One region of the Levilactobacillus sp. HBUAS70063 genome, then DNA from elsewhere that is predicted to be linked to it. Evidence: predicted binding sites of a transcription regulator. Region 1 holds the regulator's gene; each other region holds the start of a gene.
What was found. Region 1 encodes Rex, which represses fermentation and respiration genes when NADH is low (regulators of the CRP and FNR family bind a similar motif). Its sites were predicted from a motif close to TTGTGAANTANTTCACAA; they were not measured.
Positions count from the first base shown of each region.

Region 2: V8I28_RS03635 (NAD(P) transhydrogenase subunit alpha) is a predicted target of Rex. The motif match lies at 952-969, and genes of this name have one in related genera.
Region 3: V8I28_RS11020 (TrmB family transcriptional regulator) is a predicted target of Rex. The motif match lies at 1,081-1,098, and genes of this name have one in related genera.

Region 1 covers NZ_JBANSM010000004.1:112,692-114,962, reverse strand. Annotated here, with positions in the region: gene groES (co-chaperone GroES) at 1-149, opposite strand, end outside; gene V8I28_RS07380 (redox-sensing transcriptional repressor Rex) at 410-1,048, opposite strand; gene V8I28_RS07375 (ABC-F family ATP-binding cassette domain-containing protein) at 1,474-2,271, shown strand, end outside.
Region 2 covers NZ_JBANSM010000002.1:156,238-158,508, forward strand. Annotated here, with positions in the region: gene V8I28_RS03630 (Cof-type HAD-IIB family hydrolase) at 1-527, shown strand, start outside; gene V8I28_RS03635 (NAD(P) transhydrogenase subunit alpha) at 986-2,194, shown strand; gene V8I28_RS03640 (NAD(P) transhydrogenase subunit alpha) at 2,197-2,271, shown strand, end outside.
Region 3 covers NZ_JBANSM010000007.1:64,598-66,868, reverse strand. Annotated here, with positions in the region: gene V8I28_RS11025 (sulfite exporter TauE/SafE family protein) at 1-183, opposite strand, end outside; gene V8I28_RS11020 (TrmB family transcriptional regulator) at 199-1,008, opposite strand; gene V8I28_RS11015 (DUF1934 domain-containing protein) at 1,464-1,904, shown strand; gene rpoE (DNA-directed RNA polymerase subunit delta) at 1,949-2,271, shown strand, end outside.

The DNA of each region.
Region 1 (2,271 bases):
TTGTCTAACACACGGCCATCACCGACAGCAACAACGTTTGCCGTTTGTGGCTTTTCTTGAGCGTTACTTGCGAGCACAATGCCGCCAACCGTGGTTTCTTCTTCTTCTGGTTGATCCAAAATGACGCGGTCTCCTAATGGTTTTAACACTTGAATCCCTCCAATAAACTTACTTTTAGCACTATTAGCACTTGACTAACATAAGTGCTAATCAACAATATCTAATATATGGTTTTTCCCTATAAAAATCAAGGAATTTGACAAACAAATTCACGGTCCCACCCCCGCCACCGGCACATCGCCTAGAGTTCCAGGCTTTCCAGCTCATTGAGGTGAATAATCAGGCAACCACCCCGCCCCCAACTTGGGGCCAAAAAAAATCGCAACCCCGGAGGATTACGATTCAAACGTTAACTTAAATTATTGTAGTGTTCCAGGAAGTAAATCAACGTCTGGAGTTCGTTGGTCAAGTCCACATTCTGAACGCGAACGCCCTTGGGCACCGTGATTCGCAGCGGCGTGAAGTTTAAGATCCCTTTGACCCCGCCAGACACGGCCTCATCGGTAACCTCTTGGGCCACTTGTGAGGGAACGGTCAAGATGGCCACTTCAATCTGCTGTTCTTCCAATTGTGTCCGTAGATCCGTCATCGGATAGATGGGCACCCCACTTTGAATCGTGTTGGCAATCTCTTGCTTCACGTCAAAGGCCGCACTGATACGGACGTTACTGTCTTGGTGGAAATTAAAGTTCAGGAGCGCATGTCCTAAATTCCCGACCCCGATCAGGGCGACGCTGGTCAGGCGGTCCTGGTTCAAAATCTTCTTAAAGAACTTGATTAAGCTCTCAACGTCATACCCATAACCCCGTTTACCCAGGGCGCCAAAGTATGAGAAGTCCCGCCGAATTGTTGCGGAATCAACCTTAACGGCTTCGGACAATTCGGTCGAAGACACCCGGGTCTTATCGGCGTCTAGCAAAATATTGAGATAGCGATAATAGATCGGCAAGCGTTTGGCTGTCGCCCGCGGAATTTTTTGTTCTGTCAAAAACGAGACCTCCTAAAAGAAACCGGCTACCGTTCACAAGCGATAGCCTCATATTTAAATAATTGTCTGGATTGTGAAATCAACTTTCTTATAGATTATAGCATAACCGTTCATCTTGTGAAAGAATTTGCAAGTTTTTTTCACAATTTATTTGGTTATTTCGGTCTTCCGATAGAATATGCTAAAATAGTGATTGGACAATCACGCGAGCCGGCAGAGTCGGCAACGCCGGCCCTCGCTGGAATTACTCACCGGCGGTTGCTCCCGTTAATGCGGCCAGAATTGCCGCGATGGGTCCGATAAATTTAATCAATAAACTAAACAAATTGTGGGATGTCCTTTTTCACGACAGTCGGCAATTGAAATAACCTAAAAGTAACGTCCCTTCACTTTTAAGCCATCACAACAAAGGAGGTTGGTTTACCGTGATTCTTTTACAAGTTCAGCAGGTTACGCGGCGTTTCGGCGCCAGTGTCCTCTTCGAAAACGTCAGCATGGACGTGCCCGAACACGGTCGCGTGGCCCTCGTCGGCCGCAACGGCGCGGGTAAATCTACCCTATTAAAAATGATTGCCGGTGAAACGGCGCCCGATGTCGGTCAGATTACCACTAAGCGTGGGCTGACCATGGGGTATCAAGCTCAGAATGCCGGTCTGGCCTCGACCAAGACCGTTTGGAACGAAATGCTCAGCGTCTTTGCCAAGCTCATCGCCATGGAAAAACGGATGCACGAGCTCGAACAACAGATGAGTGACCCCGCAATCATCGCCGATCAGGAAAAGTTTGATCAAATCAGTGCAAGCTATGACCAATTACAGCAAGACTTCAGCGATCAGAATGGTTACGGCTATCAGGCCGAGATTCGGGGCGTGCTCCACGGCTTCGAGTTCGACGAAAGCTACTATGATAAGCCGATTAACGAGTTATCTGGGGGCCAACGCACGCAACTCGCTCTGGCCAAGCTCCTGCTGGAACGTCCCGATCTCCTGATTCTGGACGAACCGACCAATCACCTGGACGTGGAAACGTTGACCTGGTTGGAAGGCTATTTGCAAGGCTATCCCGGCGCCATCCTGGTCGTTTCCCACGACCGGTACTTCCTCGATCACGTGGTCAACGACGTCTACGACATGGCCCACGGCGGACTCGACCATTACCCGGGAAATTACTCCCACTACATCGCGGACAAGGCCGAGCGCCTGCGCTTAGCCTGGAAAGAATAC
Region 2 (2,271 bases), on a different contig from region 1:
TTTTCGCGATTCTCCAACGATTCGATGTCGCCATTCACGTGTATACGTTGACTGGCCTAACCATCTACCATCCACGGGCCGATGACCTGGCCTATCTGCGAACGCGAGGGGTGCGGGCAACACCGATGCTGGGCGCATTTGACCAGTTTAAGACGGCCCCCATCATGAAGGTGATTGCCATGAATCCGAGTGAGGCCGTGCGCCAAGCGGCCAAGGTGGCGGTGGTCCAAAACGTTCAGGAGCCGGTGAACTGTACGTTTTCGTCCGGTCGCTACATGGAAGTGAATCCGGTGGGCGTGGACAAGGGTACGGCCACCCTGGCTCTGGGGCGGCACTTAGGAATTACGGCCGCCGAAATCATGGCTATTGGCGATAATGCCAACGATGTTCCCATGCTGACACGCGTGGGGTGTCCGGTGGCGGTGCGCAATGCCACACCGGCCGTTCAGGCCATCGTTAGGCACGTCACCACGGCGGACTTCGAGTGCGGTGTGGCCGAGGCAATTTCCCGGTGGGGGATGTCTTAGCAAGGGGGATCTGCTGAAAATGTCAACCGATACAACTGTAAAGCCGTTAAATAGGGGCTCACGTGGTCGAGTTGGATGGGACAGTTAACCAACTGAACGGGTGACCAGTCGTTCGCGATTCTGGTGAGGCGATGACCGAGTAAGGTGAGACGAGAGGGCCGAATGATTAGCAGAAAGTGACGACTGGTTCAGACCAATAAGTTACAAATGAAAATAAGTCATCATTTTTACTTGTGAATGTTAAAACTTGTTTTCAAATTAACTTCGGCGATCGCGTTGGAAATTGTGTGTACAATCGGAAAAATATTTTGTGATTTACGGAAGCATTGGGAGTGCTTACTGCCGTGTGGCACAAAGAATTGTTGCTTGTGCACAAATGACGCGGAAGGCATTGTTTTGTGACCCGAAATGCTTTATAGTTAACTTGTGAACAGCTTATCAAAAAGGGGATGTGTTGAATGGCAATTACCATTTCGGTTTTAAAAGAAGCTACTGGTGAAAACCGGGTAGCATTGTCACCGGACGTCGTACGTAAGCTCGTCAAGAACGACTACCAAGTGCTGATCGAACAAGGTGCTGGGGAACGGTCCTTCTATCGTGATGACGCTTACACTAAGGCTGGTGCCAAAGTCGTTGACCGCTCAGAAGCGATTACGCAGGCAACTGTAATCGCCACGATTGCTCAACCAGATGATGCAGCCATTGATCAGATGAAGGCGGGGCAGACACTCATCGGATTACTTGCACCGCTGACGGACACGGAATTTGTGAAGAAGTTGGCCGCAAAGAAGATTAATGCGTTAGCGTTTGAGCTCTTACCACGGACCGTGTCGCGGGCCCAAACGATGGATGTTTTGAGTTCGCAGGCCAGTGTTGCCGGTTATAAGGTTGGGTTGATGGCCGCGGATCATTTCTCACGGTACTTCCCAATGATGATTACCGCTGCCGGGACGGCTAAGCCAGCTAAGGTCTTGGTACTGGGGACCGGGGTTGCCGGACTGCAGGCCATCGGGACCGCTAAACGGTTAGGGGCCATGGTTTCCGGCTACGATATTCGGCCAGCTTCTCGTGGTGAAGTGGAATCGTTAGGGGCAACCTTCCTGACGACCTCCGTTTCCGCGACCGGTGAAGGTGGTTATGCGCGGCAACTGACCAAGGAAGAAACCGCACAACAACAAGCAGAATTGGAAGGATTCATCGCTCAAAACAACGTGATCATTACGACCGCGCAAGTGCCTGGGCGGCGGCCACCACTGCTGGTTACCCAGAAGTCCGTGGACGAAGCTAAGACCGGGACGTTATTTATGGATTTGGCCGCCAGTGACTTAGGCGGTAACGTGGCGGGTTCCAAGCCGGGTGAAACGGTGACGACGCCAAATGGTGCCAAAATCGTGGGTGCTGGCGACATGGCCAGTCAATTACCAGCTTCCGCTTCGGATATGTACGCCAAAAACGTGCAGGCCGTCTTAAATGACCTTAATCAGGATGGCAAACTGGTCTTCGATGTTGATGACGAAGTGGTTGGGGAACTCCTGGCGACCTATGACGGTGAAATTATTAGTAACCGGCTACGGTCGGTCATGGAACTGCCGGAACGTAAGCCAGCAGAACCGGAAGAACCTGAAACGCCGGCTGATGATCAAGACGACGCGAAAGGAGCTGATTAGTGATGAGTGAGGAATTATTTACGAATCTCGCAATCTTTGTCCTGAGTTTATTGGTTGGTTTTGAAGTCATGAGTAAG
Region 3 (2,271 bases), on a different contig from region 1:
AATTGCGAAATCTGAAATGCCAAATGTAGATAGAAAATAAATGACAATTTGCGAAAGTGGTGTCCAAATCGGACTGGCAGGTTCTTCCATGATTTCATGGCGATGTTTAAGGAGATCACGGACGAGAACAAAGATAAATAAAAAGTTAATAGCAATGATGGCAATAATTAAGATTTTTTGCATGATGTTTTCCCTTCTTTACTTATCAAAATAGATATCGCGAACCCCTTCCAAGTTGGCCCCAAATTTTTCTTCAGCGGCGTCATGGAGAATAGTTAGAGTTCGGAGGTTGTAGGCATCATGGAGAACATACTCCTGTGCCAGAAAGATCATGGAACTATTCTGAGTCCAAATCACATCCGTGTTGCCAGAGTCATTCGGTAGTTTTCCATATGTTACGGCGTTAGTATCACTGACGACATTGATCCAACGACCACCATAGTCTAAGACCTTATCGGCTTCGAAGAAATGTTTATAGAAGCGACGAAATGGAAGGTTATAGCGATGATGATTGCTGAATAAAATAACTACAAATTTATGAAGACGGCTCTCAGCGTCGGATAAGGCTTGAATGAGCTCTTCGGACAGATCCTCTGAGTATATCTGAACATAAAGACTTTCTTGTGCGTTGCGAATTTGAAAAAGAACTTTCTCAAATACTTGATCATAGGCATTAACTGACCAGATTAGGCTGGAGTTAGTCTCAGGGCTTAGATTCTTGAGAGATTTATGAATGCCCTCGATATCTTGTTTACTATCGTGCTGTAGTTTAGAGACAAGCTCATCGACAGGCAGTGCCGTGTAGAGTGACTTTTCATCCTTGGATTGTAAGACAAGTCCTTTACTGACCAAGGATGATAAAACATTGTAAACTTTTGAGCGAGCAATTCCAGACTTCCCACTAATTTTATATCCTGTAGATGCGTCCATCTGCAGAAGGGAAACGTAGACCTTGGCTTCACTAGAAGTTAGCCCAAACTTGCTGAGTAGTTCAGTAACAGATTCCATAATTATCCCTCTTTTTAAATAGTAGCTACCATTGGGTACTATTATATCCCGAATCTCTCAAATGTCCACACTTTGTGATTTAATTTATAAAGTTTCACAATCTGACGGCTCAGGGTTTTAGACTGGGTCAGGGTTAAAGTCAATATGGAAAGCGGATACAGTAAATGAATTTGGCTGGAACTGTCTGCAACTTTAGTTTTAAATTCACAATCTTTTTCTGGCTGGATTGGCAGAATGCTTGTGGAGAGCTTCTTGAATGAAACCAGTATTGGAAATTTCCCCGAAGCGTATTTCAGTGAAAGTTAGAAGTAAGTGTAATTAGCATTACGCTGGCAAAGCGCGTAGTCTGGTCCCTTCAGTCAATTTTTCCGCGCCCCCAAGAGCATAATAAGTAGGCTTTCGGCAATAAATGAACTATAATTAATCCAGATAATTCACGGAAAGGAAGTGTGCAGATGGATCAACTATCAGCGGGAGTGCCCGTGATGATTCACCTAGAAACCCATATCAAACAAAATGACGATGTTTCTGACTATCAATTGGATGTTGACGGCCAGCTCGTCCAGATGGGGGCGAACCTCTACTTACGGTATCTGGAACCCAACAACGATACGGGAGAAAAGACCCCGGTAACCATGAAGTTTACGCCGGAAGGGGAGGTTCACCTGACCCGTAACGCCGAGGCGGAGCTGCGCCTACACTTCATCAGTGGCAAGCGGGTCACGGCCCGGTATAACACGCCTTACGGGATTATGCCGATTGAAACGGTGACCCCTTACTTAGAGACGAGCTTCAAGGAAAGACCGTTTAGCGGGAACGTTAAGATTGATTACTTACTCTATGCCGGTGAAGAATTAGTCGGGAACTACAAGATTAGATTGCAATTTACGGCATAAGCGAGTATCATGTTTCGTAGACTGTGGAAAGGACGTGCACCAGTTTGGAATTAAAAGTCTTTGAGGGCCAGAATAAAAAGGAATTATCAATGATCGAAGTTGCGCACGCTATTTTGTCGCAACACGGCGATGTGATGGCATTTGCTGACTTAGCAAACGCCGTCCAAGCTTATTTAGGCGACAGCGATGCCGAAGTTCGTGACCGGCTGTCCCAATTCTATACGGATTTAAATGTCGATGGTAGTTTCATTTCTCTGGGTGATAACCTTTGGGGACTGCGAACTTGGTATCCGTTTGAATCCATCGATGAAGCAACGGTTCACGCCGAGGAAGACGAAGATCAACCTAAGCGTAAGAAGCGGAAGAA